4 regions of the Paenibacillus sp. FSL R5-0475 genome follow, and region 4 is predicted to be linked to each of the others. Evidence: riboswitches for the same ligand, from Rfam matches in the RefSeq annotation. Region 4 holds a riboswitch; each other region holds the start of a gene.

Region 1 (7,406 bases), 290 kb from region 4:
CCGACTTTCGTCCCTGCTCGACTTGTAGGTCTCGCAGTCAAGCTCCCTTATGCCTTTGCACTCTTCGAATGATTTCCAACCATTCTGAGGGAACCTTGGAACGCCTCCGTTACTCTTTAGGAGGCGACCGCCCCAGTCAAACTGCCCGCCTGACACGGTCCCCGTACCCGGTAAGGGTACTAGGTTAGAACCTAGATACGATCAGGGTGGTATCCCAACGGCGCCTCCACCGAAGCTTGCGCTCCGATTTCTACGGCTCCCACCTATCCTGTACAGATCGTACCCAAATTCAATATCAAGCTGCAGTAAAGCTCCATGGGGTCTTTCCGTCTTGTCGCGGGTAACCTGCATCTTCACAGGTATTAAAATTTCACCGGATCTCTCGTTGAGACAGCGCCCAAGTCGTTACGCCATTCGTGCGGGTCAGAATTTACCTGACAAGGAATTTCGCTACCTTAGGACCGTTATAGTTACGGCCGCCGTTTACTGGGGCTTCGGTTCATAGCTTCGGGTTACCCCTAACCACTCCCCTTAACCTTCCAGCACCGGGCAGGCGTCAGCCCGTATACTTCGCCTTGCGGCTTCGCACAGACCTGTGTTTTTGCTAAACAGTCGCTTGGGCCTTTTCACTGCGGCCCCCTCGTGCTATTCACACTACCGGGGCACCCCTTCTCCCGAAGTTACGGGGTCATTTTGCCGAGTTCCTTAACGAGAGTTCTTCCGCGCGCCTTAGAATTCTCTTCTCGCCTACCTGTGTCGGTTTGCGGTACGGGCACCTTCTCCTGGCTAGAGGCTTTTCTTGGCAGTGTGAGATCATGACCTTCGCTACTGTAATTTTCGCTCCCCATCACAGCCCAGCCTTAACGATGTGCGGATTTGCCTACACATCAGCCTCACTGCTTAGACGGACATATCCATCAGTCCGCGTCACTACCCTCCTGCGTCACCCCATCGCTCATAGCGGATTACGGTGGTACAGTAATTTCAAACTGTTGTCCTTCGACTACGCCTTTCGGCCTCGCCTTAGGTCCCGACTTACCCTGAGCGGACGAGCCTTCCTCAGGAAACCTTGGGCTTTCGGCGGATCAGATTCTCACTGATCTTTTCGTTACTCATACCGGCATTCTCACTTGTATGCTGTCCAGCGCTCCTTACGGTACACCTTCAACCCACATACAACGCTCCCCTACCCCAGATACATACGTATCTAGCCATAGCTTCGGTGGTGTGTTTAGCCCCGTTACATTTTCGGCGCAGAGTCACTCGACCAGTGAGCTATTACGCACTCTTTCAATGGTGGCTGCTTCTAAGCCAACATCCTGGTTGTCTGTGCAACTCCACATCCTTTCCCACTTAACACACACTTGGGGACCTTAGCTGATGGTCTGGGCTGTTTCCCTTTTGACAATGGATCTTAGCACTCACTGTCTGACTCCCGGCAATAAGTATATGGCATTCGGAGTTTGACTGAGCTTGGTAATCCTTGCGGACCCCGCACCCAATCAGTGCTCTACCTCCACTACTCTTATACCGAGGCTAGCCCTAAAGCTATTTCGGGGAGAACCAGCTATCTCCGAGTTCGATTGGAATTTCTCCGCTACCCCCACCTCATCCCCGCATTTTTCAACATGCGTGGGTTCGGGCCTCCAGTGCGTGTTACCGCACCTTCACCCTGGACAGGGGTAGATCACACGGTTTCGGGTCTACGTCCACATACTCAATCGCCCTATTCAGACTCGCTTTCGCTGCGGCTCCGTCTTCTCGACTTAACCTTGCATGTTAAACGTAACTCGCCGGTTCATTCTACAAAAGGCACGCCATCACCCATAGATAGGGCTCTGACTTTTTGTAAGCACACGGTTTCAGGTTCTATTTCACTCCCCTTCCGGGGTGCTTTTCACCTTTCCCTCACGGTACTGTTTCACTATCGGTCGCCAGGTAGTATTTAGCCTTAGCAGATGGTCCTGCTGGATTCATACGGGGTTTCACGTGCCCCGCACTACTCGGGATCCGTCTCGGAGAGAACACAGTTTAGGCTACAGGGCTTTTACCTCTATCGCGGGCCTTTCCAGACCTCTTCACCTACCATATTCCTTTGTAACTCCATGTGAGACGTCCCACAACCCCTAAGAGCAAGCTCTTAGGTTTAGGCTGTTCCGCGTTCGCTCGCCGCTACTGACGGAATCACTATTGTTTTCTCTTCCTCAGGGTACTTAGATGTTTCAGTTCCCCTGGTCTGCCTCTACATCTCCTATGTGTTCAGAGATGAGTAACTGCGAATTACCACAGCTGGGTTTCCCCATTCGGACACCCCCGGATCAAAGCTTGCTTACAGCTCCCCGAGGCAGTTTCGTTGTTCGCCACGTCCTTCGTCGGCTCCTGGCGCCTAGGCATCCTCCGTGTGCTCTTATTAGCTTAACCTTGATTTTTCCTAAGAAAAATCTCACTAATAACATTTACTTGTTTACACAAGTTGCTAAAAGATGTTCTAAAACGCAAATTCGTTTCGGTATCCAGTTTTCAAGGATCAAGTCTTACTGAGAGCTTAAACTCTCAAAACTGAGCAACGAGTGAGTAACAGGCCTAAACCTGAGATTTTGGAAGCTTAACTTCCGATTTGAATGTCTTCATTGCAGAAGACGATTCTCCATAGAAAGGAGGTGATCCAGCCGCACCTTCCGATACGGCTACCTTGTTACGACTTCACCCCAATCATCTACCCCACCTTCGGCGGCTGGCTCCCTTGCGGGTTACCCCACCGACTTCGGGTGTTGTAAACTCTCGTGGTGTGACGGGCGGTGTGTACAAGACCCGGGAACGTATTCACCGCGGCATGCTGATCCGCGATTACTAGCAATTCCGACTTCATGCAGGCGAGTTGCAGCCTGCAATCCGAACTGAGACCGGCTTTGATGGGATTGGCTTCACCTCGCGGTTTCGCTTCCCGTTGTACCGGCCATTGTAGTACGTGTGTAGCCCAGGTCATAAGGGGCATGATGATTTGACGTCATCCCCACCTTCCTCCGGTTTGTCACCGGCAGTCACTCTAGAGTGCCCAGCTTAACCTGCTGGCAACTAAAGTTAAGGGTTGCGCTCGTTGCGGGACTTAACCCAACATCTCACGACACGAGCTGACGACAACCATGCACCACCTGTCTCCTCTGTCCCGAAGGCCGCCACTATCTCTAGTGGATTCAGAGGGATGTCAAGACCTGGTAAGGTTCTTCGCGTTGCTTCGAATTAAACCACATACTCCACTGCTTGTGCGGGTCCCCGTCAATTCCTTTGAGTTTCAGTCTTGCGACCGTACTCCCCAGGCGGAGTGCTTACTGTGTTAACTTCGGCACCAAGGGTATCGAAACCCCTAACACCTAGCACTCATCGTTTACGGCGTGGACTACCAGGGTATCTAATCCTGTTTGCTCCCCACGCTTTCGCGCCTCAGCGTCAGTTACAGCCCAGAAAGTCGCCTTCGCCACTGGTGTTCCTCCACATATCTACGCATTTCACCGCTACACGTGGAATTCCACTTTCCTCTTCTGTACTCAAGTCACCCAGTTTCCAGTGCGACCTCAGGTTGAGCCCAAGGTTTAAACACCAGACTTAAATGACCGCCTGCGCGCGCTTTACGCCCAATAATTCCGGACAACGCTTGCCCCCTACGTATTACCGCGGCTGCTGGCACGTAGTTAGCCGGGGCTTTCTTCTCAGGTACCGTCACTCCGATAGCAGTTACTCTACCGGACGTTCTTCCCTGGCAACAGAGCTTTACGATCCGAAAACCTTCATCACTCACGCGGCGTTGCTCCGTCAGACTTTCGTCCATTGCGGAAGATTCCCTACTGCTGCCTCCCGTAGGAGTCTGGGCCGTGTCTCAGTCCCAGTGTGGCCGTTCACCCTCTCAGGTCGGCTACGCATCGTCGCCTTGGTGGGCCGTTACCCCACCAACTAGCTAATGCGCCGCAGGCCCATCCCTCAGTGACAGATTGCTCCGTCTTTCATTCTTTCTTCAGGAGAAAAAAGAAATTATCCGGTATTAGCTACCGTTTCCGGTAGTTATCCCAGTCTAAGGGGCAGGTTGCCTACGTGTTACTCACCCGTCCGCCGCTAAGTTATTTTGAAAGCAAGCTTTCAAAATAACTCCGCTCGACTTGCATGTATTAGGCACGCCGCCAGCGTTCGTCCTGAGCCAGGATCAAACTCTCCAATTAGTATTGAAAAGAGCGATATGCTCATTTTGAAACATCTGACGAGAAAATTAATTCTCTAATTTCGGATATCACTTTCGTGATTTCCTACTCACTCGTTGTTCAGTTTTCAAAGATCAAGTTCTCGTTGGCGCCGTTTAATGTCTCAGCAGCAACTCTTATAATATATCATGTTGTTCTCAGTAATGCAAGCTTTATTTTTCGAAAGCCGTTTATATAACTCTCTCAAACATTGCCTGTACGCTGTCTAACAACGCTTAACTATAATAACCTATCTATTCATAGAAAAGCAACCCCTAATAGAAAAATAAACAACTAGCTTAATAATTAAGCTGGTTGTTTATTTAATAGAGTTATGAATCTAGCGATGCAAATTAATAGTATTTTGCTGCAGTATACTTACTTGAAGCCTTAATAAAATCCGTATTCTTCTTACTCTTCGCTGACGATGCATCTACCGTTGTATCAATAGTAACCCATTTCCCATCCATCAACACTTCATTCCATGCATGGTATTGCGTAACGTAGCTAGTATTCCCCATCACCAATTTAGCAGGCACATCTACACTACGCAGCATTGCGGCAAAAAGAGAAGCATAGTCATAGCAGATTCCTTTTTTAGTATTCAAAGTGTTGTTAATGTTCGGAATGTAATCTGTTGTTACATTATTAGCAAGAGAATAATCGTATTGTACATTAGCAACTATATAGTTATAGATTGCCTTAACTTTCTCTTCATCTGTTGTTTTGCCTTTTGTAAGCTCTTTTGCCTTAAGGATCGCTTTATCAGAAGAACTCCATTTCACATTCTGTACGGAGCCCAAATATACGGAATTCGAGTCACTCATGGTTACGTCTACTACTTCGGAATATAACGCTTTGTATTTATTGCCGGTTGTGTTCTCAAGAACAGAAACCTTATAAGTACCATTACCTTGTTGTAAAGGGAAGTCCTCAGCTTGTCCAGAAGCATATAAGTTATATGTATAGCTGCTGTTGTCTTTAGTGATCATGAGTTTGATTCTTTTATCTTTCGGAATATCATAGTTAATTCCAATAACACCTTGAGCCACTTTCGATGTAATCAACCAGCTTGCATCTACACTTGCGGCTTGAGCTGTGCTTACCGGAACCGCAGTAATCAGTACGAACAGCGCCACCATCATAAAATAAACCTTTTTCACGGATAAAACCCCTTTCGGTAGCTGGCTGCCATCCTTTCGGGAAGGCCCTTTAGCTTTGCGTCCCTACCTTTCGATAGGTTTGCCGTTATCGTATAAGCTCTATCTGTTCTAATTTCACTAGACAAATTAAGAGAATCAGTCCAAGTAGAAATATGAATCTAAGATTCTTATATATTTTATAAAAACAAAAAAAGCCTCTTCATTCGGTAACTGGCTGCCATCCTTACGGGAAGGCCCTTTAGCTTTGCGTCCCTACCTTTCGATAGGTTTGCCGTTTATCGTGTTTAGCTTTTATAGTCTTATACTACCATATTTATCCTCGTAAACAAGAACAAAATTGCTAGATTTACTATTATTTTATAGTTATTTCTCTGTATTTGAATTCTCTTGTTATTTCTCGTCAACGATTAGGAAAGCTTGGCATGAACAATCAAACGATGTGTAGGATCTACTAGTGGGTCACACGTAATTAGAGTAAGAATTTTATCTTTGTTATTCCCGTCTAGAACAGACACATCACTAGGAAGTACAACAGAAATATCATAAACCTCGTAATTATAAGTCTGATCGCTAGTCTTTACCGTAATCGTATCCCCAATCACAACCTCATTCAATCTGTTAAACAATCTGCCCGTAGTTCTAGCTCTATGTGCAGCTATTGCGGCGTTCCCTATTTCTCCTATTGGAGTTGTTTCTTTCATATGGGCCGCGGCATGCTTCATATTCGCTTTAGTAGCCCCTTCTAATACAGGCAGCTTCAGATCGATCTTATCGATCTCAATTAATGCGATAACTTTGCCACCCACTTCAATTTCTGGTTCCGGCTTTTCTGTTTCTTGCGGCTGTGCTTGTGCATCTAGAGCTGATTCCTCCGCTAGTAGCTGAGTGACCTCGGCATATCTGCTCTTCAGATCAGGTGGTGGAGTACTTTCACTGGTGCTCAGTTCAGCCGATTCTAATAGCTTATCCTGCTGCCAGTCGTTATACCATTCGTTAGCTTTTGGATAGAGCATGATAAGGATCCCCGCCAGTATGAGCACATACGAGAATTTACGCATGATTTTCACCTCCGTAGATTGTTCTACTGAACTTTAGAATACCCATTTACGACTTCCGAAGAAGTTAATGATCACCGTCACAAACGTTACTAATACCTTAGAGATCAACACTTGAATGCCTAGTTTGTCAGTCAACAGATGCATTAGCAACAGCGATATTCCGAGTACTACCAGATTCAGTACGATAAACTTCAGCAACTGCGTCTTATCAAAACCCTCTTTATTGCCACGATCACGATCCTTGAAGGTTACTTTTTTATTCAAAATAAAGCTGTTCGCTGTCCCTGCACTATAAGAAATCACCTGTGCCAACGCATATACCATCCCAAGTGAGTTCAGTAATGTAAAGATTACGAAATCAATGAGGGTATTTACCAGACCTACAGCATTAAATTTGAGAAACTGTATGAAAGCAGTCCGAAAGTTCTTATCTGACATCTTTGTAATCCTTCCGGCGATCCACTTCTTCTTCGTCACGATATCCTATAGTCTCACTGACAATATACAACGGTCTATCCTTAGACTCGTCATAAATCCGTCCAATATACTCACCGATTACACCTAACAGCATCAGAACGATACCGTTAAAGAGCAAATTGACCCCTACAATGGAAGCCCAACCTGGAACCGTCCATGAGGTGAAAAAGATTCTTTGAAACAATACGAAGAATAAATAGAGAAAGCTGGAGAAGGAAAGAAAGAATCCGACATACGTAGCAATCTTAAGTGGCTTATGCGAAAAGGAAGTGATCCCATCCAGCGCAAAACGAATCATTTTCTTAAGAGGATACTTAGTTTCTCCTGCAAATCGTTCTTCTCGCTCATATTCCACCATCGTCTGCTTGAAGCCGACCCAGCTCACTAAACCTCTGACATACCGGTTTTTTTCCTTGAGACCTCGCAAGACATCACATACCTTACGATCAATAAGACGAAAATCACCTGTGTCCGTGGGA
Region 2 (7,406 bases), 2.5 Mb from region 4:
ACTAGGTGCCCCTTATTGGGATATGTATGCACGTGGAGCAGTTTTCGGTCTAACTAGAGGAACCACCTCGGGGCATTTGGTAAGAGCAACGTTAGAGTCATTAGCATTTCAGTCTAGAGATGTAATTGGGGCGATGGAAAAAGATGCAGGCATGCCATTGACCGGACTTCGTGTAGATGGTGGAGCGGTTCGTAATGATTTGCTGATGCAGTTCCAGTCTGATATCCTCGGTAGTGAAGTTACTCGAACTACATATGCGGAGACGACTGCGCTGGGAGCAGCACTTCTGGCTGGATTAACCTCAGGAGTCTGGACAAGAGAGCAGCTAGAAAGCTTTAACAAAGCTGAGAGGGTCTTTTCACCTGTAATGGGTATAGAAGAGCGTGAAAGACGTTACAACGCCTGGAAAGACGCTGTAGCGCGTACCATGGGCTGGGAAAAACATGAAAGATATCAGTGATCAGGGAGATGCATATGTCTATGTTTAATGGAACAGAATCTGATCTACCGAGTGGACTATCTAAGCCTGCACTTCGAGCACTTCATGGTGCTGGGTATACACAGATTCACCAAATCAGTATGCTCACTGAGTCAGAGCTTCTGCAGCTCCATGGGATGGGACCAAAAGGGATTGATGTACTACGGCGTGCGCTCACTGAAAAGGGGTTATCCTTTGCCAGCGAGTCCTAAAGAACAGATCAACCTAAAAAGCGGCAAGCTAAGGATAATCCTTGGCCTGCCGCTTTTTAGGTTGTAACGCTTAATATTCAATAACAAATGCTACGTTTTGCCATCCAGCGCCCACTGTCCAGAACAGAACTTTATCTCCGCGTTCGATCTTTCCTGTAGTAATAGCTTTGTGTAGAGCGATAAACGGGCTACTGGTTGAGGTGTATCCGAATTCATCACCTATGTAAACCGCAACCTCACGATCAATACCCACTTTTTCACAAACACCAACGATATTAGGCAGTGAAAGCTGTGAGAAACAGGCCGCTTTAATAGATTCAGGCGCTATGTTGTTATCAGATAGAAGTGTGCGAATCGATTCAGAAGCAGCATCTACGCAAATGGAATCATCAAATGGAATGAATTTCACATTGAATTCTCCAGCCGCGACGCCTTTTCTACCCAGATTAGCCAAGCCTTCAGCCGGGAACATGGAGTTGCCGTAAACGCATGTGTCTGTTTGATAGACAGAATCAATGAAGCCTACCGCATTATCATCGCGCACAAGAAGGACTGCCGCAGCTGCATCACCGAAGTTAGCATAATAGACTGGATCATTCTTATCTGCATGAGGTGCTACATAATCGGATCCGATGACCAAAGCACGTTTAATTCTAGGATTGGCTTGCATTTGACGGCTCACCTGTTCTACGGAAGCAGTCATACCTGCACAGTTAGCGTTGCTATCTATACAAATTGTATGGGATGCGCCGTTAATTAAACGGTGAATCATTAAAGAGTTAGTAGGAAAGATATATTCAGGAGTTTGACTTGCATAGGCAATAAGATCGATATCAGCGCCAGTGAGACCATTTTTATCCAACACATTACTGGCAGCCTCAAAAGCCATCGTAAGAGAATTTTCTTCCTCATTCTTAATGCTATAGCGCGTATCACGACCTAAAGTGGTCAGTAGACCTCGGATATCAATACCCTTTTCGTCAAAATGCTTAATAAAAAAGTCGTTACCAACTTTATTACTAGGATGATAGATATCAATGTCTTGAATACGAATTCCGGTCATATGAATGAATCCTCCTGAAAAACTCTATAGTTTTTTTAGTTATAAGAAGAATTAAGCTGTAACGGTGGAAATGATCTCGATGTTATCTAGTCCTGCTTTACGACCCAGACGAGCAAGCTGCATTTTAAGAATTGGGTTATTCTCAAGGGTTAGATTTACTTTTACAAATCCATCATTCTTAAACATTACGAAGCAACCTTCCAAAAGAGGCACAACATCAGGTGCAGTTACGTTTAGCTTTCTGCAGTCGATTTGTAATTCATAGTCTGCTGGAGTGATAGGATTAATAGTTTGTTGATAAGCTTGGATAGATTTCAGACCATCTTCTTCAGAAAATGTTCCTTCCAGCTCAATATTGATCACTTTTTTAGTAGTGTCTGTCTTTAAAATAAACTGTCCCACGTTAACATCTCTCCCGATATTTTAATTTACTGAAAATAGTTACTTTATTTCTTCAATCGTTTCGAGAAGAATATTAAAAGCGGTGATGATTCTAGGTGCCCCTATAGCGGGTACTAAGTGTAATAGAATACCTTTGAGTTGTTCTACAGTAACACCCACACGAAGAGCCATGACATAATGAACACCCAATTGATCAAACTGACCCATCGAAATCAGGGCAGAGATAACTGTGATTTCCTTCCAGTCAGCTTCGATTGTGTTGCGTTGAAAAATATCGCCGTAGGCATTCCCCATAATAAATTCAGCCAAATCGGGGAAATGTTCTTTAATCGGAGCCAGTGCTTTAGCTCCGTAGTCTCCAGAGAGATTCGTGAAGTGGTTCAGACCACTGTTTACATTGTCTTTCATAAGTGACCTCCTAATTTAGGTTCAAAGTACGGTGAGCAGTCGGAGGGACCTCATCACGGTCTGTTAGCAGTTCAATGACGGCAACACGGTTGATGGCAACAGCGTCCTTGATGGCTGTTTCGAACTCCTCCGCTGTCTCACATTTGTAACCCTTAGCGCCTAGTGATTCTGCGAATTTCACTGCATCCATAGGGACTTCGTAGATAGTTCCGTCAATACGTCCTGTAGTTTTTTCCATACCTTTTAGAGCCATATCTAGCTGTTTATTATTCACAACAATGAATATGACAGGAATATCCTTGCAGACAGCAGCGTTAATCTCTGCGCCTAGCATCATAAAGCAACCGTCTCCTGTAATGCAGAAGATCGTTTCTTCTGGAGCAGCAACCTTTGCACCAATCGCCATCCCGATAGAATTACCCATGCAAGCAAAGTAAGCATCGAAAACAAAACTGCCCGGTTTCTTAACCTTGTACCATTTCGCAGCATGGAAACCGTGACTTCCATCATCAACAAAGACTGTGCTGTTATAAGGAATCAAATCACTCATCGTACTCAAGACCGATGCAAGTGAAAGGTTTGGTAAAATCGGAGGCTCTTCGGTATAATCAGAATTTGTCGGTGCTTCGCGTTTTGTGATGTTGTTCGTGTCAATATTATTGAGATAGTAAACTAGATTGTCGCGTAGATCTCCAGTCACTGGAATTGTTTTAGAGAACAATATTTTTCCGACAAAAGTCGGATCGCTATCAAACTGAATTAATGTTGCAGGATGATTTTCCCTTTTAAGATTACAAATAGTCATATCACTTAAACGTGACCCGAGAACGATAAATAGATCACTTTGATTCAGCAAGTCATCCCCATGGGTACAACCGCCTACTCCAATTGGACCGTGATAGAGTGGATGATCCCAAGCTATAGCCCCTTTACCACCTGGAGATGTAACTACAGGAATATTAAATGTTTCCGCTAATTGAATTAGCTCACTATGTGCTCCTGAGCGGTTAACGCCTTTACCCGCGATAATTATTGGATTCTTAGAGTTATTTATAGCATCAAGTACACGGTCGATATTAGCATGGCTAACCAGTGATTCGCGTTCAGGGATTACAATATTACATTCCTCTAGCAATTCCGTTTGGACATCAAAGGGAATACAAAGGTGAACTGGACCACGATTACCGCTCAAAGCAATGGATATGGCATGATTAAAGATTGTGTTAAAGTGATCTCCACGTTCAATAAGCTTGCTATACAAGGTGGCAGGTCTAAACATATCAGCTAAATCAGCTAGAAAAGAAGTAGAGTCCTGACATTGGGGAATTCCAAGCTCTTTAATAGATTGATGGCCAGTAATAAATAGGACAGGTAGGTTGTTAGCCTTAGCATGTGCTGCTGCAGTTAATAGGTTTGTTCCACCAGGACCTGAAGTACCAAAAGCTACACCTAGTTTTCCAGTTTTAAGCGCATACCCGGCTGCTTCGAAGCCGGAACTGGACTCATGTCTCCCAGGAATAAATTCAATACCGTAATCTACCATTTTAAGAACAATAGGACAAATGGATTTCCCAATAATACCAAAGGAATGGGTAACACCTAGGTTCCGTAGTGCTTCCGACATGTAATCTGCGACTGTCTTCAAAAAATACACCTCACAAGTTGATTGTTATTTTAAAATCAAACATTAGAAAACCTGTGCTCTGAATTAGGGCACAGGTTGGTGGCATAAATCGCCATAGAGACTGAACAATTGTTCAGTCGTCTTGGTTATCTGCAACCTGGCAGTCATGGCCTCTGATTAAAAATGAGGCTGTAGATCCATGGTTTTGCGTCATCCTCTTTCGAAGATTTTGCCAATATTAATTTTAAAATTTATAAGAAGAATTTTCCTTTACAATATATTCCTAGAGAACCTTTGTCAATATATTTTCGCAAATTAACTCGAATTTTGACGAAAGTCTTGTCCAACCTATGAAATAATAGATATAAAAAAACTCCCCCTAAGTCAAAACTTAGGAGGAGTTTTTGGACTTGTTTATATATTTTTGCAAGTGACTTAAAACTTGAAAATATGGATAGTCTTCTGTAGATTAAACACAGCCTGTGTCATTTTCTCAGTTTCTTCAGCAACGGACTGCAGGGCATTAATTTGTTCATTCATAGCGGCGGATACTTCCTCGGTGCCGGCAGCGGTTTGCTGTGTGATTGCAGAGATATTCTCTATTGCACTTGAGATTTTCAAGGCACTTTCCAACATCAGATCACTTTCAGCAGAGAAGGAAGAGATTTGCTCGGTAATATACTGCACACTTTGCACAATTTGAGCAAAGATATGAGCAGATTGAGTGATCATCTCATTCTGTACCTGTACGACTTCTTCGTTGATAGCGATATTGTCAATCGCTTGTTTGATATCAGTTTCGATGCTCCGAACTAAGCCAAAGACTTCCTTCGTTGAAGCTGTTGATTCCTCGGCAAGTTTACGAACCTCCTGTGCGACTACAGCAAAACCTCGACCATGCTCTCCGGCGCGTGCTGCTTCGATGGAGGCATTCAGCGATAAGAGGTTGGTCTGCTCAGCGATCTCTGTGATGGTTTTTGTAATCATCGTAATTCCGCGAGCATTATGAGACAGGGCTTCGATAGTATCAGCTACTTTTTGAGTAGCCTGGATGTTTTTGCGCATGCCTTCAGCTTGAGTATCAACGGACTGCCGTCCTTGTTCAACTAGTTCTAATGTATGTATTGAACGTCTGTTCATTTCTTTCGTTGAGTTCGTATAATTGGATACTTTATTCTCAATATCTTTAATGGATTCTGTCATTTCAGCGATATCCGTAGATATTTCATTTGCACCAAGAGCTAGCTCGTTAGACGAAGAGGCTACCTGTGCCATGACAATTTTCAAATTCTGATTCTTATCTTCGATTCCACGGCTTGCATCCATAACTTGACGAGTGATTTGTGATGCTTCTGTCAAAATCTTCTTGAGCTTGTCAATCATAGTATTAAAGGAACGACTTACGTCCCCCATAGACCCGTTCTCGTCGGCTCTACTAGTAAAATCCCCTTTTGAAATACTATGAGATACATTCGCGATGTCATCAAAAGAAGATGTAAGCGTTCTCTCGATAAAGCGGGCCACTGGGAAAGTTAGAGCAGCAAGAACAACGATTAGAACAATACCCAAAATAATGTTGCCTAAGATCATAAAAGTAACTAAAACAGGAATGGCAAATAGTGCGGCAACGAGGTAACATCCGGCAACAATTCTTTGTTTTAACGGAAGTTTATGCATCCAGTTCATTGGTATAATGTCCTCCTTATTAATATTATGTATTGGTGTTATTATATGGGATTTAAAGGTGATTGGTCTATAGTAAGAACTGACATAAATCTTCTTTTCGGAGTAGTTCTTTAGATTTCGTGTCAAAAATCCTCATAAATAGCGGAAATTTTTGCGATAGCAGACTTTACCATCTCTAAAAGTTCTTGCGGTGAAAGTACAATAACCGAGGGACTAAAAGAAAGGATTATCCGGCAGGCCGACTCGATCGTATTAAATTCGGCATCTACGTTCACCCACTCAGCATTGCTTGTTGGCTCTATTAATTGGACAGAGACGAATCTTTCTCGCTGTAATTCTTTTAAGACAGATGTTTTAACCCTTAGCTTTACTTGATACTTTGGCAGTGCTGCTTTAAAGGCCGTGGTGGACTCTTCCCAGTACTGTTTTAAATCAAAGTCATCAGGTCTTTTAAACCACTCATGTGTCTCCTCAACGTTAACTAATCTGGACACACGAAAGGTTCGTAGTTCATCTTTGCTTTTGGCTACGACATACCATACTCCGCGTTTTGCAACTAACCCAAGAGGTTCAATGAAACGGACCGTTGTCTCGTTGCTCCGGAGATAAGTGATTTTTACTTTACGGTCCTCCCAAAGTGCTCTCTGCAGTACAGAAAGGAACGGATAAGTCTCATCCGAAGGATGCCAACTGGCGCCATCAATATGAATACGCTCGCTTAGGTAATTTGCTGGGTTACTAAGTCGATGTGAGGATGCAGCCTCTAGTTTGAGAAGAGCGGAAGAGTAGTCGTCTTGTATCCCCAGATCCTTCATTATAGATGCGTCAGCGGACAGAAGCAGTGAACCAATCTCTTGTGGCTTCATTCCCGTTAGGGAGGTTCGGTACCCTTCAGTTAGCATCCAGCCTCCTTCACGACCACGTTCAGCTAAAATGGGTATTCCTGAAGCACTTAATGCTTCCATATCACGAAACACAGTTCGTTCTGATACCTCGAGTGTTTGGGCCAATTCTCTAGAAGTCATTTTTCCACGATTTTGCAACAGAAGTAATATTGATAACAAACGGTCGGCTCTCATTAGGCTATTGTACCTCCTCGAATTAATGATTGGACGATCACCATTAATCATTTCTAAATTATGATTATATTATATATGTCAGTTGATGTCATATATACGGGTTATACTTATAAAACGTAAGGAATATTCACAGAATATTGAAATCCGAATTCATGTGGAAAGGGTTGAGGGCTATGACATTGAAAGGGAAAGTCGCATTGGTTACCGGGAGCAGCAGAGGTGCTGGGAGGGGGATCGCTTTAGAATTAGCGAGAAGAGGAGCTTTTGTCTATATTACAGGGAGGACCACAGATGTATCCGTCACAGAACATATTAAGGGGAGTATAGATAGCGTACTTAGAGAAATAAAAGAGAGTGGAGGTTCTGGTGCGGTAATACGATGTGACCATACGAAGGATCAAGAAACAGAAGCAGTGATCCGCCAGATCGCTGAAGAGCAAGGTCGGCTCGATAT
Region 3 (7,406 bases), 130 kb from region 4:
CCCAAGAAGCCCCGGCAACCGGGGGATCAACCTTCAAATCACGATTATTACTCAGGAATTCCTTCGGTGCTCGTTTAATAGCAATTCCATAAAAGAAAAAGCCCGCATAGATCAGAGCTCCTATGACGATGACAGCGCTAATGAAGAACCATACCAATTCATCTTCCCCGTCCTTTCCTCATATCCGTTGTAAATCAGTATAACATCTACTTAGAATGCGCCAAAATATAACAATCATAACAAAAGAAAACCGCCCTCGGAATATGTCCCGAAAGCGGCTTTACTATTCTTCACGGCATAACTTGTATTCAAGCTACAATCACCGTTTATTATTTCTTGCTCGAGAATCTATTTCTCATTAGCAATCCAATAAGTGCAAAACCTAGACCAGTTACATAATAAGGGACTGAACTTGATTCTCCCGTTTTTGGAAGTTCATCCACAGGTGGATTACCTAGCGGGATTGTATCATCCACTACAGCAATATCCTCTGGTGACGGCGTTGGTGTTACTGTCAATACTGGTCCTAATGGAATCTCCTCCTCATCAACAAGTACCTCTGTGTTGCTCGACGGTGTTGGTGTTGGTACTAGTGCTGGAGTCGACGAAGCTACAGGGCCCAGCGGCACAGGATCATCATTAACAATGATAGTGCCAATTACAAATGATGGTGTTGGTGTCGGGAACACCGGAGGCTCCGACGACGATGTCGGTGTTGGCGTCACTTCCGACGACGGTGTCGGTGTTGGCGTCACTTCCGACGACGGTGTCGGTGTTGGCGTTGCTTCCGGCGACGGTGTCGGCGTTGGTGTCACGATCGGCGTTGGTGTTGGTGTCACGGTCGGCGTTGGTGTTGGTGTCACGGTCGGCGTTGGTGTTGGCGTCACGGTCGGCGTCGGTGTTGGCGTCACGGTCGGCGTTGGTGTTGGCGTCACGGTCGGCGTTGGTGTTGGTGTCACGATCGGCGTTGGTGTTGGCGTCACGGTCGGCGTTGGTGTTGGCGTCACGGTCGGCGTTGGTGTTGGTGTCACGATCGGCGTTGGTGTTGGCGTCACGGTCGGCGTTGGTGTTGGCGTCACGGTCGGCGTTGGTGTTGGCGTCACGGTCGGCGTTGGTGTTGGCGTCACGATCGGCGTTGGTGTTGGCGTCACGGTCGGCGTTGGTGTTGGCGTCACGGTCGGCGTTGGTGTCGGCGTCACGGTCGGCGTTGGTGTTGGCGTCACGGTCGGCGTTGGTGTTGGCGTCACGGTCGGCGTTTGTGTTGGCGTCACGGTCGGCGTTGGTGTTGGCGTCACGGTCGGCGTTGGTGTTGGCGTCACGGTCGGCGTTGGTGTTGGTGTGTGTGTTGGCTTTGGTGTGTGTGTTGGCTTTGGTGTGTGTGTCGGCTTCGGTGTCGGTGTTGGCTTTGGTGTGTGTGTTGGCTTCGGCGTTGGTGTTGGCTTCGGTGTGTGTGTTGGCTTCGGCGTTGGTGTTGGCTTCGGTGTCGGTGTCACGCACGGCGTAGGCGTCACGGTCGGCGTTGGTGTTGGCGTCACGGTCGGCGTCGGTGTTGGTGTCACGGTTGGCGTTGGTGTTGGCGTCACGGTTGGTGTCGGTGTTGGTGCCACGGTCGGCGTTGGTGTCGGAGGTGGTTCTTCCCCTCCATATGGATACCAATGCATCTGCACCCCACCAGCAAATCCCTTTGCAATCAGCGTCCCATGCAGTTCACCGGAATTATAAGTTACTTTTGCAAGCGGAGCTAGGATAGTTCCTTCTATTGTTAAACTTCCAATGTCAACAGTGCTAGCTTCATAAAAATTAAATAATACCTTGTTAGGGCTACCTCCCCAGATTTGAAAGCTTGGAATGTTAACTGAACTTCCGCTAACGTTAATGATAACTGTGGCGCTATTTGCAATATTAAACTGTAAGCCATTAGCACCAGCGAAATCGGCAGCACTAAGATTAAGAACGTTAAATGGTTCCGGAGCATCAATCGTTATTTTCCCATATTCCTTTTTGAAAGTTCCTATTGTAGCAAGCGAAGAGAATTCATTAGAACGTCCAATAAGAAATTGCTCTTCAGCATCAAAATCAATAGGAGTCCCTTTTCTCGCTGGTTCTTTAAGATCTACACCGTTGCTGGAAAAAACACCACCATAAACGGATGCTCCATGAACAGTCCCATTAGTAAAACTGATGTCATTACCAGCGATAAGAACATCTCCACCTGGATTATCCTTGGATACGCCGTAATTCTGCAAAGTAATATTACCTTTGGCCGCAAGGCGCCCATGAACCTGATCATTAGATTGTTTGAAATCCCCAAAAATAAAAGTATTAAAATTCCCTGCAATACCTAACACAGGTGTAGGAGTATAGGGAAGTACCTCCCCAGCCGCATTTACCAAATGACCTCCAGAAAGACCACTACCTACTGTCAAAATCCCCGCTAATATTAGTGCTAGCAGCGGTTTCATTCTTCTTTTCAAAAAGCACACCTCCTAAATCTATGATTTATATTTAATCAGAATAATTACCAGAAACTCTAAAGGACCTAACAACAAAAAAGACCGCCAAAAAAGAAGTGGAATTCCCTTCTCATGGCAGTCGGACGGTCATAGCGCATTTAAGACACTTTAGACTCCTGGACTTTGCGTCCCACCCTTTCAGGCGGTTTGCTATTATCATGATAATATATGTATTGACTTGCGGATTAGAACTAGCATTTTAAGCATCCTATTAAATAATCGTCTATGACTTTTAATACTTTTGAACTAATAATAGTTTAGCGCTCCATCCCCACAATTGTCAATCAATTCCTTTTGATATTCATACACGTAAGCAAGCACAAAAAAAGCGCCTAAAGGCGCTTCACACAAAGGTTTTCCTTCAATTTTAAAGTAACTTTATATAGCCTAATATCGATATCCATAATGGAATACTTAGAATCAAACCAAATACCATTCCACGGTGGAGACTTCCTTCCTCTTTCATCCTAATTCTCCCTTTATATAAGTCTGAAGCATTATTTTTTATTATTACAATTTTAATATATTTTATTCTTTCTAATTTAGTTGTGAATTCAATCACATTGGACTAGCTGTTTAGAAATACCATTGATTATTTTTGGAATATCGGGGTAGAATACGAATATACGTTCCCATTAGAGGTGATGAGATTCATGAATAGAGCTGAAAGCAGGGACAACATGCTGGTCAAATCTTATTTATTGCTTCCGATGATTTTATCAGCTTTCGAACGGGACTCCGCCATTCTATCTGCACATTTACGAACACCTACCCCCTATCTGGAGGTTCTTGAAACAGCCGCAGCAGTTGCTACAACAGATCTAAGAGATGTTCGTTCAGAGATGAGAAAACGGGGAATCAAGGTTTATGAGCAGAACAGACTTAACACGGGGATAGAAGCCAAATTTATATGTCGTGGATACCATGAACGAATGCTGTTGTTAAACGACATCGTCGCTGCCCAAGCTGCCATTCATATGCGCAGATATCTCGGTCTGGATATTTCATCTTTTAAGAGCTATGAAGAGCAGTATCAGATTAAGTGAAGTAGCGAAGAAGCTCCCCCTCCCTCATTTAATTAGCGAACAAAAAAATAGGCCTTACCATGGGAGTTGGCAAGACCTGAGAGATTTATACCACAAAACACTGGGGGGTGTTTGGTGTCTTCAATATATACCTTGAACCTGAAAATAAGATGATGCTCACATGAAAATTACATTAAAAACTTCAATTCGTCGCTTAGGCTATCCGCTTGGCACTTTTGATTTCCAACCAAAGAGGCCCGCTTCGCCGACAGAGAAAATCGACCGATTGATAGTTAGCCACGAGTGCTTTGAACAAATTGTTTCAAAATGATATAGTGAATTCGTTCTCACAGGATGACTTGATAGCAGGTTGTAAAACATAATAAAGTCGGGACCTGAGTACGGAGCGACAACAGGCGTTTGCCTTTTCGTTGAATATTTTCTGAAGGAGGGTAATAGCCCATGAGTGATGAAATCTGTATACCGCCTGGCATTCAACAGAAGGACACTAGCTTTGGCTACACCTTGTCTATTATTAGTGGTAAATATAAAATGACTATTCTCTACTATCTCTCTGAAAACAAGATCGTGCGGTTCAATGAACTGCAACGGGGTATCGGTACAATACCTTTTAAGACATTAAGCGTTATGTTGAAAGAACTGGAAGCCGACTGTCTCGTCAGGCGCGAGGAATTCCCCCAGATTCCCCCTAAAGTTGAGTATTCCTTGACCGAGAAGGGCCAATCGCTTATTCCGGTGCTGGATATGATGTGCACTTGGGGAGAGAAAAACTTCGTTCCAGCCGCGCAAGAGATAACCATACCTTTTACGATTTAACGACAACTTATGACAAAAGCAGCATTTCCATTAATGAAAATGCTGCTTTTTGCTTCAAATCTAATTACATATTTTCGATAAATTCAACATAGCCTTGCGAACTGATATCCAATTTATTTAAGTAATCCGTACTTCCTACCGTCTCAGATTCCGTGCCATAAATGGCATAGAAGGAACGATAATCAGCGTTGCAATACAAAAAAGTCGTGTCAAAGGGAGATAAAATACGGTCAAGCCCGTAGCCGAGTTTACCTTCTTCACTAAAGTCTTTTGCACTTCCTCCGGCAGTTACAGCTAATGCGATTTTTCGATTTCTTAATTTATCACTCTTCGAGCCATATGCCCATCCGTAAGTAAATACTTCGTCCAGCCACTTTTTAAGCAGAGGTGGACTACTAAACCAGTAGACAGGGAATTGTAAGACGAGCTTATCATGCGCTTCAATCAGCTGTTGTTCCTTTTCCACGTTGATTTTTTCATCGGGATAGGCTTTGTACAGCTCGTGCAACGTATATTTGTCTGGATATTTACGGAGTTCTTCGATCCAGCGTTTATTAACGACGGATGTTTCGATGTTTGGGTGCGTGACGACAATAAGTGTTTTCATTGGTGTATCCTCCATGTTTGAATCAGATTTAGGACTTGAGTATACCTCCCACCATGACATCGCGTAAGTATGCACTTTTAGTTCACGTACTTACCTAAAGGTAAGCACTGCAACCTGCCTGCACGTATGATTGATGTATAGTCTTCGGGGCGAATCTCGTCTTCGGTGTACACCCAAATATCACACAAGAGAGACTGGGTCATTCCGCCATTTTACTTGAGTAAAGGTTAGACGGATGTAACGTTATGTGTTTGAACTCTATATCACTGATAAAAAAATTTGCCTGAACGCAAAGAAATGCCCCACCATTACTGGCAGGGTACGGTACTTCCGCATAATTTCAACATAATCCATTTGGGATACTCGACTACCACTTAAGGTTGACAGGGTGCGTCTTTGATTATGTATGAAAAAAATCCACCAGCATGAGTACTGGCGGATTTAATAAGGTGCAGCTATATTGGGAGGTTTGAAACTTAAATAAACAAAGTCTTAGAGATGATTACCAACAAGATAAACAGAACCAGAATTGCGGCGGTAGAAGTAAAGCCACCATATCCTCCTGCGAATTCGCCCATTTTAACTCCTCCTTTGTAATTGAATACAATTTAAAATATACAAGCTTTTGTAATGATGACCAGCAGGATAAAGAGCACTAAGATTGCCCCTGTGGATGTAAAGGCTCCACCAACAAAACGTTCAGGTTCACGTTCACGTTCACGTTCACCAACGCCGCAACAACGTTCTCCACGTACTTCGCCCATTTGTCAATTCCTCCTTTTTAATTGGATACAAAACTAAGATATGCGGGATTTGTATCGGTGCTTGGGTAAAAAAGAAACGAAAATAGTAGGCCTGTTGCGGGATCCGACATTTCGTAAAAAACAAAAAAATACCCACCAGCCGAAGCCAGTGGGCGGTTTTTCCCGGTTTTATGATTTTTTAAATAAGGGCTATAGCCAGCAGAGTGAACAAACTCAAGGTTAAGATGTCATTTGTAGCAAAAGGATTACCAAAAAAAGCTGAAGTGTGCACAGATCCGTTATGTTCCGTTCTTAAGTAAACATTATTTCTGTCCACATTTGTAATTACGCCTACGTGCTGTCTACCATCTTTAGTCAGAATCCGCACTCTTCTATTCATGTAGCGCAAGCAGCTGCAATAAGCATCCATCAGGAAACTCCCCCTCGCTCGTATTACTTTATTTTATGATGAGAGGTTACGCCGGTAACGGCCAGCAGCGCCCAAAACTTCCGGCTCGACAAATTAACTTTCCAGTTCACTTTGTAAGGTTAACTGTCTTACTTGCTCTTTCTTGCCGTTTACGAGTACTACCACTTTATTGTCATTGTTGCCCTGATTCGCTGTTTCCTTCTTTTTCAGCCCTAGGTACTTTGCAATCCCGATCACATGGCTATCAATGATTGCTTGGATAACCACATCTTTTTTGAGTTTGGCAGCGTCGGTTACCACATCCAAAAATAAATTCTCCGTGAGTACTGCAGGTATGTTGCTCTCACGCACCACGTGCAGGTTTTTTGCCTTTTGGCCCCGGTCGTTGGGGACTCCATTACAAGCGGAAAAGACACTCTTTCGGTAAAAGAATGGTAGAAGAATCAAAAAAGCGCGGCTCTTGAAATTCCAAGAATCCGCGCCACAAAAGGTTTTTTTGGATGCTGGTGAAGGGAATTGAACCCCCGGCCTACGCATTACGAGTGCGTTGCTCTACCCCTGAGCTACACCAGCTTAAGGCTGATTTTTCTGTCAAACAAAAAATATTATACAACTTTCAGCCAGAAACGCAAGCCTATTTCTCCCTATTTCCCTACTCTCCCAAACTGCTATTCCACCTGTAGTTTACGCTCCACAGACTCCAGCTTTCCACGGCTAGTGGAGGGTTTATCGCGGCGGTCGTCTATTTTAAGTGAGGTAGAGACACGCTCTGCACCTGCGGCAAAAGGAGACTCGTGCAGCGCTTCGACTGCAGCAAAAATACGCTGAAGAGGCCCTTCGATGATTGTACCCATGGATGTAAGCTCATAAGTAATCCCTTCTACCGTCTTCAGCACTCGCTGCATATCCGCAACATAGCTGCTAAGGCTCGTACTACCTGTTCCAATCGGAATAACGGTTACTTCAGCAATAGGCATGAGAATACCTCCTCGGAATTTTAAAGTATGTGTCTCCTTCTATTGTAACAACTCCACCGCTCTGCCACAAATGATCTCATCTTTATTATGCCCCTTCTTCTTTCCCCAAAATTCTCCGAAATATGACTTTCGCCACAAGTATTTTTTCTAACATGAATTCTAGGGTCATCTGCACTACATTTATGGACTCTTTGTGGCATCTTTTCGGACAATTTATGAATCATTTTTTATATGCCTGTGGATCAATTGTGGATTACTTATGGACAGCCTGTGG
Region 4 (7,406 bases):
CCGGTCGTTCCGGAAATTGGTGAAGAGCTAACGATTCCAAAAGATGTACCACAGCAAGCGGTTCCTCAGGAGGCGCCAAAAGCGGAAGATACAACCACTTCCCCACCGGTAGCAACACCAGCCCCTTCGGACCCTCAACAAGTTAAAGGTGGCGAATAATATGCGGATTAAAAAAATGGTCAACAATACATTATCGAGCATCATGCTTGTGATATTCATTCTGCTGGTGGTAGCCGTAGTTTTATCAAAGGCCTCCGGCGGTGAACCTGCCTTCTTCGGATACCAGATCAAATCGGTACTCTCAGGTTCGATGGAACCAGGGATTCAAACCGGATCGATTGTCGCTTTAAAACCCGGAGGAGATATGAATCGCTTCAAAAAAGGCGATGTGATCACCTTTAGAAATGAAGAAAACCTGCTCATTACTCACCGTGTTGTAGAAGCAACAATGAATAACGCTACCGGTGAAGCCATGTATCGCACGAAAGGTGATAACAATGATGCACCTGATATGAACCCTACCAGTTCCACGAATGTTGTAGCTGAGTATACCGGGGTCACCGTACCTTATGTAGGTTACGCTATGAATTTCGCAGTTTCCAAAGCTGGAAGTGTTGTGCTCATGATCGTACCAGGCTTGATGCTCCTGCTCTATGCCCTGTATTCATCATGGAAGGCTGTAGCTGCACTCGAAAAGAAAAATGCTGCTATACTTCCCACCTCTCCACCTCCAACTGAAATACAGTAATCCGTTGATTGTCCGCTTCCGCTTACGAACCGGAAGTTACAATATATAACTTTTATAAAAAAACCACAAAAACCGAGGAGGAATTTTAATTATGGGTATCAAAAAAACATTGGGTCTTGGCGTAGCATCTGCAGCACTGGGTTTATCATTGATTGGTGGAGGAACTTTCGCTTACTTTAGCGACACTGCACAAAGCACCGCTACATTCGCAGCAGGTACACTGGATTTGAACTCTGATCCTTCTGTTATCGTTGATTTGAAGGATCTGAAGCCAGGCGATACGATCAAAAGAGACTTCAAACTAAAAAATGACGGTACACTTGATATCGGTTCGATCCTCCTCAAAACAGCTACCTCTATTAATGATGTAGGTGGTAACAACGGCGCTAACGATTTGGCAAAATCCATCAAAGTTAAATTCCTGGTGAATAAAGATAAAAGCGGCATCTTACCTGGTAGTGAAGAGAAAGTAGTTTGGGAAACTACCCTAGCCGATTTGAAGACTCAGACACCGGATCTCGTAAAAAATACTGGACTTGATGCAATCTGGGGTACTAGCGAAGCATCTGGAATTAAGGCCGGCACAAATGATAGCTTCACCGTTCAATTCGAATTTGTTGATAACGGCCAAGAGCAAAACTACTTCCAAAAAGATTCATTAACTCTGACTTGGGATTTCGTAGGTAAGCAAACTGCTGGATCCGCTAAATAATCTAATAAGTCTTCCATTCGAAGAGCAGCAGATTCTTATTCCGGAAGCGGATAAGTAGATGCTGCTCTTCTCTTTACAATAAACTTTGTCGAATTTATCGATATTTGCTATACTAATAACAAAAATTACGGAGGGGCGTCAGCATAGTGGCACAAAATATGGGCCAACGTATCCAGCATCTCCGCCTAGAAAAGGGGTTATCCCTATCTGAGCTTGCGGACAGAGCGGATGTTGCTAAATCGTATCTTAGCAATGTGGAGAGAAACATCCAATCCAATCCTTCAATCCAGTTTATCGAAAAGATCGCCGATGCGCTTCAGGTATCCATCCACGCTTTGCTCTATGGAGAACCTAATGATGCTGAGGAGTCACCTTTAGATTCGGAATGGTTCCGATTGGTGCAGGAAGCTATGGCCTCAGGCATAAGCAAACGCGAATTCAAGGAGTTTCTGGACTACCAGAAATGGCGCCTTGATCATAAGGATTAATATTCCACCTGACCTGATAAGATCCTCTTCTACTCATACTATTAAACATAAGCGCCTTCGCCTCCTAACATGGACTGCGAAGGCGTTTGAATTCTAGCAGAATATAAGGACCAAGTCTGAAACTTATAGATTCTTATATAAAGAAAAAGAGCACAGCGAGTTATCGCTGTGCTCTTTTGATATCTAATGCTCTGAATGTATTACTGCACGGCTTGCACAGTCTTCTCATGAAAGAAGCGACGAATTTCATCTGCCTTTATGCCAGCCTTCTTAGCTGCTAATAATAAATGGACCCACTCTACGTCTAGATCAATGACCTGCTGTTCTCTGTTGCTTCCCTGGTTGGACTTGTCCAAAAAATCTCCTCCTAAGATTTTAGTCCCCAGGCAATCCGGCTGTCATAGTATTTCTACCTTAGACCCGCGACTTTGTGCCCCTGCCTTTCGGCAGGTTTACCTTTTACTGGACCCTTTACACGAAAGGATCTACTTTGAATATATGAAAATCGCTAACTGCAATAACATTATACTATACTAAAGTGGAAAAGTGTGTCGATTTCTGATTAGTTTTTCCATTAAAAAACAAAAAATAGAAGCTCTTTTGTGCGATATCTTGTCCTTTTAACACGATACTCGTCCTATTCATAAAATTAATTAAGCCGATAGAATGATACTTCCTTCCCTATTAGTTAAAAATAAGGATATTAGAATCATTTTAGTGGGCCTTAGGAATGGGTAATGAGAAGAAACAGCGTTCTTTTCATTAGAACAAGCTAACCCATACCATTTTGCGAACGTATTGGACGAAAGAATGAATTGATTACACGTGTGGAAAGTAGCACAATAAGATGAGAAATGAAACCGCAATCATCACAGCTCCAGTAAGCGTTGACACAAAATGTCACGTATGGAGTTCATCCGTTAAGGAGGATGTATTCATGGCAGCCAAAGAGCCCTATAACGAATCCATTTGGAGTAAGTATTACGGACCCAATTTAGGCTACATTCAAGAAAGATATGAACAGTTTGTGAAAGATCCTTCCACCGTAGAGAATAATTATCGCGAGCTTTTTACAAATTCGGGTCCCCCACCCCTAACACCGGATAGCGAACCGGCTCCACAGCCTCGCATTTCGGGAGACACCGAATGGCTTAGAAAGGCAGTAAGAGCTTCCAAGCTAATCGCTAATATTCGTATATATGGCCATATGGCCGCTGATATTGATCCGCTTGAGCGCGATCACAATCCCATGGCTAAATATCTTGAACTCGAAACCTATGAGCTGACTCGTGAGGATCTGCTCGCACTACCTGCCACGCTCATTTGGGAGAATGCGCCGAATGATGTGCATACCGGATGGGATGCAGTTCAGCGTATGCGTCAGGCTTACACCAAGACAATCGCCTATGAATTCGGGCATGTGCATGAAGAACAAGAACTGAAATGGTTGAACAGACAGGCAGAATCCACAAGCTCACCAGCGCCTTTAAATAATGCAGAACGTAAAGAGCTGCTAAACCGCCTGATCCAAGTAGAGCAATTCGAAACCTTCCTTCACAAAACCTTTGTGGGTCAGAAGCGTTTCAGTTTGGAAGGCAATGACGCTCTCGTACCGATGCTGGATGAAATCGTACGCGCTGCTGCGCATGACGGCGCAGAGCATATTCTGATGGGCATGGCGCATCGTGGTCGCCTCAACGTTCTTGCACATATTTTGGGCAAACCTTATGACATTATATTTTCAGAGTTTCATCATTCTCCGAACAAGGAGCTTTTCCCTTCCGAAGGCTCTACAGGCATTAACTATGGCTGGACGGGTGATGTGAAATACCATCTGGGTGCAGACCGCGCTGTCCGTGAAGGAGAAACGGTACGCACAAGAATAACACTAGCGAATAACCCAAGTCACTTGGAATTCGTCAATCCTGTCGTGGAAGGCTTCACTCGTGCTGCTCAAGAAGATCGGAGCACAGCCGGATTGCCGAAGATTGATACCAGTAAAGCTATGGCGGTACTGATGCATGGCGATGCTGCTTTTCCAGGTGAAGGGATTGTTGCAGAAACACTTAATATTGGCAAACTTCAAGGTTATCAGAATGGCGGGACGATCCATATCATTGTTAATAACCGGATCGGCTTTACGACAGAAAGCGAAGACTCCCGTTCAACGCATTATGCAAGTGACATCGCCAAAGGATATGAAATTCCAATTATCCATGTCAATGCTGATGATCCTGAGGCCTGTATATCAGCCGTTCGTTTAGCTAGTGCATATCGCAATCAATTCAAAAAGGATTTCGTTATTGATCTCATCGGCTATCGTCGTCATGGACATAACGAAATGGATGATCCTGAAACTACACAACCTATCGTGTACGGTAAGGTACGCAATCATCCAACCGTTTACAAGGTGTATGCGGAGCGGCTACAGCGTGAAAAAATTCTTACAGCTGAAGATGTACAAAAGATGCACGTTGAAACAGAAGGCGTATTGCAACGTGCGTACGATAGTATGAAGGAAGGCAATCACAAGAAAAAAGAACCAAAAGCCTTCATTCCTCTTCATACAGATCGCTCAGCGGCAGGCACTACAGCCGTACCGATCTCCAGTCTGCAAGAGATTAATCGTGAGCTACTGAGCGTACCTGATGGATTCCAAGTCTATCCGAAACTGGAGCGAATTCTGCAGCGTCGCAAGGACGCGCTGAATGAAGGTGAAAAGGTCGACTGGGCACTCGCTGAGTCCCTCGCCTTCGCAACCATCCTGAAGGATGGAACGCCAATTCGACTTAGCGGTCAGGATGCACAGCGCGGCACCTTCGCACACCGCCATCTGGTGCTGCACGACAGCAAGACAGGAGAATTATTCTCTCCGCTTCATCAGCTAAGTAATTCTCGCGCTTCCTTTGGCGTATATAACAGTCCGCTATCTGAAGCTTCTGTGCTAGGCTTTGAGTATGGTTATAATGTGTTCGCACCAGAAACCTTCGTCATCTGGGAAGCACAATATGGCGACTTCGCCAATGCAGGTCAGGTTATATTTGATCAGTTCATTGCCGCTGGACGTGCGAAATGGACGCAGCGCAGCAATCTCGTCGTCATGTTACCGCATGGCTACGAGGGACAGGGACCCGAGCATTCCAGTGGTAGATTGGAACGCTTCCTACAGTTATCCGCGGAAGAGAACTGGACCGTTGCTAACTTGACCACTGCTTCTCAATATTTCCATGTCTTGCGACGCCAAGCTGCTTTATGTGGACAGGAAGACGCTAAACCACTGGTGATTATGACGCCGAAGAGTCTCATTCGTAATCCGCGCAGCACATCTGCCGGAACTGAGCTCGCTTCCGGACAATTCCAGCCTGTGCTAGCAGAGCCCCTGCTAGGCCAGAAGCCTGGTGAGGTCAAACGTCTAGTAGTCTGCAGCGGTAAAGTAGCTATCGACATCCAAACAGAGCTAGAAGCTGCTTCAGACAAAGATTGGTCATGGCTACATGTACTGCGCCTTGAGCAACTCTATCCGTTCCCAGAACATGAACTGAGTGCTCACTTAAGCTCCTTCACATCCCTTCAGGAAATTGTCTGGGTGCAAGAAGAGCCGAAGAATATGGGCGGGTGGAGTTATACCGAACCTCGGTTACGGGCCATCGCACCGCAAAACACTAGCGTGAGATATATCGGACGTCCTGAACGTTCCAGTCCTGCGAGTGGTTATGCAGATGTTCATAGCTTTGAACAGCGTAGAATTGTTTCAGAGGCCCTAAAAGCAAATTCACAAGTACAAACAGCTGTACCGTCCTCTTAAGAGGACGGTATCACAATAGCGTAAACCATTATGTTTGGGGAGGTAACGGCCTGTGTCAGAAATCTTAGTACCCGATCTGGGAGAATCTATATCCGAAGGAACCATCTACAAATGGCTGGTTAAAGAAGGCGACACGGTAGGTCAAGGTGATGTGCTTGCTGAGTTAGAGACGGATAAAGTGAATTTGGAAATTAGTGCGGAGGTGGAGGGTGTCATCTCCTCCATCCTACGTCAAGCGGGCGAGAACGTAGCCGTTGGCGAAGCCATCGGCATCATTGGAGCCGCTAGCGGCAGTACACCGCAGGCCGCTGAGAGCAAAGCGCCTGAAGCGGCACCGGCAAGCGGCAGCGCAGCAGCCGCACCTGTAGCAGCGCCCGAAGTCGCTGCAGCGGGTGGCGAAAGCCCCGCTGCACTGGCATCGCCGGGCGCACGCAAGCTGGCACGGGAGCGCGGCATCGACCTCGGCGATGTTAGCGCCCGTGATCCTATCGGCCGGATTGGTCAGGCCGATGTGTCGGGTCATGGTGCAGCAGCGCCACAGGCCGCTGCACCGGTAGCTCCGGCGGCACAAGCCAAGCCGGAGCCAGCGAAGCCGGCTGCGAGCAAAGCCGCGCCGGAGGATGGCAAGAACGTGGAGCGCAAGCGCATGTCGCGCAGACGGCTCACGATTGCCAGCCGCTTGGTAGAAGCGCAGCAGACCGCAGCCATGCTGACCACCTTCAACGAGGTGGACATGACAGCGATCCTCGACATCCGCAAGCGCCGCAAGGATGCTTTTAAAGAGAAGCATGAAGTAGGACTAGGCTTCATGTCCTTCTTCACCAAAGCCGTGATCGGTGCGCTGAAGACCTACCCTCTGCTGAATGCAGAGATTGACGGTGAAGATCTTGTCGTTAAGAAATTTTACGATATCGGTATTGCCGTTGCGGCTAAGGAAGGTCTGGTGGTTCCAGTTGTCCGTGACGCAGATCGCCTCAGCTTCCCGGAAATCGAACGTCAAATTGGCGAACTCGCTTCCAAGGCACGCGCTAATACACTTAGTCTCTCCGAGCTTCAAGGCGGTACGTTCACTATCACCAACGGCGGTGTATTCGGTTCACTATTATCCACCCCGATTCTGAATACCCCTCAAGTAGGTATTCTAGGGATGCATAAGATTCAATTGCGTCCAATTGCGCTGGACGAAGAAAGAACCGTTAACCGCCCAATGATGTATATCGCCCTTTCCTACGATCACCGGATCGTTGACGGCTCTGAAGCGGTTAGCTTCCTTGTCAAAGTGAAGGAATTACTGGAAGATCCAGAAGCACTGCTGCTGGAAGGCTAACCCTGATCGATCTTTCGACTTAAGAATATAAAGAAGGTATCCCTAAAGCTTCGCATTAGGGATACCTTCTTTTGCATCTGAATTAACTTTTGAGATGAAGTATTTCATAATTACAAGGTGAATCATGAATCCTTAGGTTAGAAAGTCCGGCGTTGTCGGGAATGCTTCCTACCTTGCATATGATCTAACTGTATTTTATACACTTATTTATTTCTGATCTCCCATATCCTCTTCCTTAATTGCATTCTCTACAACTAAAATCCGTAAAAACGTTTATTTCCACTAATCTAACCAGTAATAGCTGTATTAAATACAACTACAGGGCT

Evidence for each region. A riboswitch is a leader RNA that binds a small molecule or an ion and turns the genes downstream of it on or off. The one in region 4 is predicted to bind cyclic di-GMP.
Region 1: another riboswitch for cyclic di-GMP. It lies ahead of MKX41_RS27855 (transglutaminase-like domain-containing protein); the one in region 4 lies ahead of MKX41_RS26530 (anti-repressor SinI family protein).
Region 2: another riboswitch for cyclic di-GMP. It lies ahead of MKX41_RS15425 (thiamine pyrophosphate-binding protein); the one in region 4 lies ahead of MKX41_RS26530 (anti-repressor SinI family protein).
Region 3: another riboswitch for cyclic di-GMP. It lies ahead of MKX41_RS27100 (choice-of-anchor A family protein); the one in region 4 lies ahead of MKX41_RS26530 (anti-repressor SinI family protein).

Annotation. Positions count from the first base shown of each region.
Region 1 is NZ_JBBORK010000001.1:6,215,490-6,222,895, reverse strand. Features, by position in the region: rRNA gene MKX41_RS27865 (23S ribosomal RNA) at 1-2,421, opposite strand, end outside; rRNA gene MKX41_RS27860 (16S ribosomal RNA) at 2,654-4,211, opposite strand; gene MKX41_RS27855 (transglutaminase-like domain-containing protein) at 4,583-5,392, opposite strand; cyclic di-GMP riboswitch class I at 5,406-5,486, opposite strand; cyclic di-GMP riboswitch class I at 5,595-5,675, opposite strand; gene MKX41_RS27850 (class D sortase) at 5,800-6,450, opposite strand; gene MKX41_RS27845 (GtrA family protein) at 6,484-6,888, opposite strand; gene MKX41_RS27840 (glycosyltransferase family 2 protein) at 6,878-7,406, opposite strand, start outside.
Region 2 is NZ_JBBORK010000001.1:3,426,091-3,433,496, reverse strand. Features, by position in the region: gene glpK (glycerol kinase GlpK) at 1-460, shown strand, start outside; gene MKX41_RS15445 (DNA-binding protein) at 475-690, shown strand; gene MKX41_RS15440 (3-oxoacyl-[acyl-carrier-protein] synthase III C-terminal domain-containing protein) at 761-1,753, opposite strand; gene MKX41_RS15435 (hypothetical protein) at 1,805-2,155, opposite strand; gene MKX41_RS15430 (carboxymuconolactone decarboxylase family protein) at 2,195-2,563, opposite strand; gene MKX41_RS15425 (thiamine pyrophosphate-binding protein) at 2,574-4,217, opposite strand; cyclic di-GMP riboswitch class I at 4,336-4,431, opposite strand; gene MKX41_RS15420 (methyl-accepting chemotaxis protein) at 4,623-5,873, opposite strand; gene MKX41_RS15415 (helix-turn-helix transcriptional regulator) at 5,996-6,952, opposite strand; gene MKX41_RS15410 (SDR family NAD(P)-dependent oxidoreductase) at 7,126-7,406, shown strand, end outside.
Region 3 is NZ_JBBORK010000001.1:6,048,087-6,055,492, reverse strand. Features, by position in the region: gene MKX41_RS27105 (alpha/beta hydrolase) at 1-157, opposite strand, end outside; gene MKX41_RS27100 (choice-of-anchor A family protein) at 330-2,474, opposite strand; cyclic di-GMP riboswitch class I at 2,585-2,675, opposite strand; gene MKX41_RS27095 (hypothetical protein) at 3,167-3,559, shown strand; gene MKX41_RS27090 (winged helix-turn-helix transcriptional regulator) at 4,001-4,375, shown strand; gene MKX41_RS27085 (NAD(P)H-dependent oxidoreductase) at 4,440-4,982, opposite strand; gene MKX41_RS27080 (sporulation protein YjcZ) at 5,459-5,560, opposite strand; gene MKX41_RS27075 (hypothetical protein) at 5,591-5,746, opposite strand; gene MKX41_RS27070 (hypothetical protein) at 5,925-6,155, opposite strand; gene MKX41_RS27065 (N-acetylmuramoyl-L-alanine amidase) at 6,249-6,692, opposite strand; tRNA gene MKX41_RS27060 (tRNA-Thr) at 6,657-6,728, opposite strand; gene MKX41_RS27055 (MTH1187 family thiamine-binding protein) at 6,824-7,132, opposite strand.
Region 4 is NZ_JBBORK010000001.1:5,920,917-5,928,322, reverse strand. Features, by position in the region: gene MKX41_RS26550 (hypothetical protein) at 1-159, shown strand, start outside; gene sipW (signal peptidase I SipW) at 161-748, shown strand; gene MKX41_RS26540 (TasA family protein) at 840-1,460, shown strand; gene MKX41_RS26535 (helix-turn-helix domain-containing protein) at 1,619-1,948, shown strand; gene MKX41_RS26530 (anti-repressor SinI family protein) at 2,149-2,304, opposite strand; cyclic di-GMP riboswitch class I at 2,331-2,415, opposite strand; gene MKX41_RS26525 (2-oxoglutarate dehydrogenase E1 component) at 2,886-5,753, shown strand; gene odhB (2-oxoglutarate dehydrogenase complex dihydrolipoyllysine-residue succinyltransferase) at 5,806-7,080, shown strand.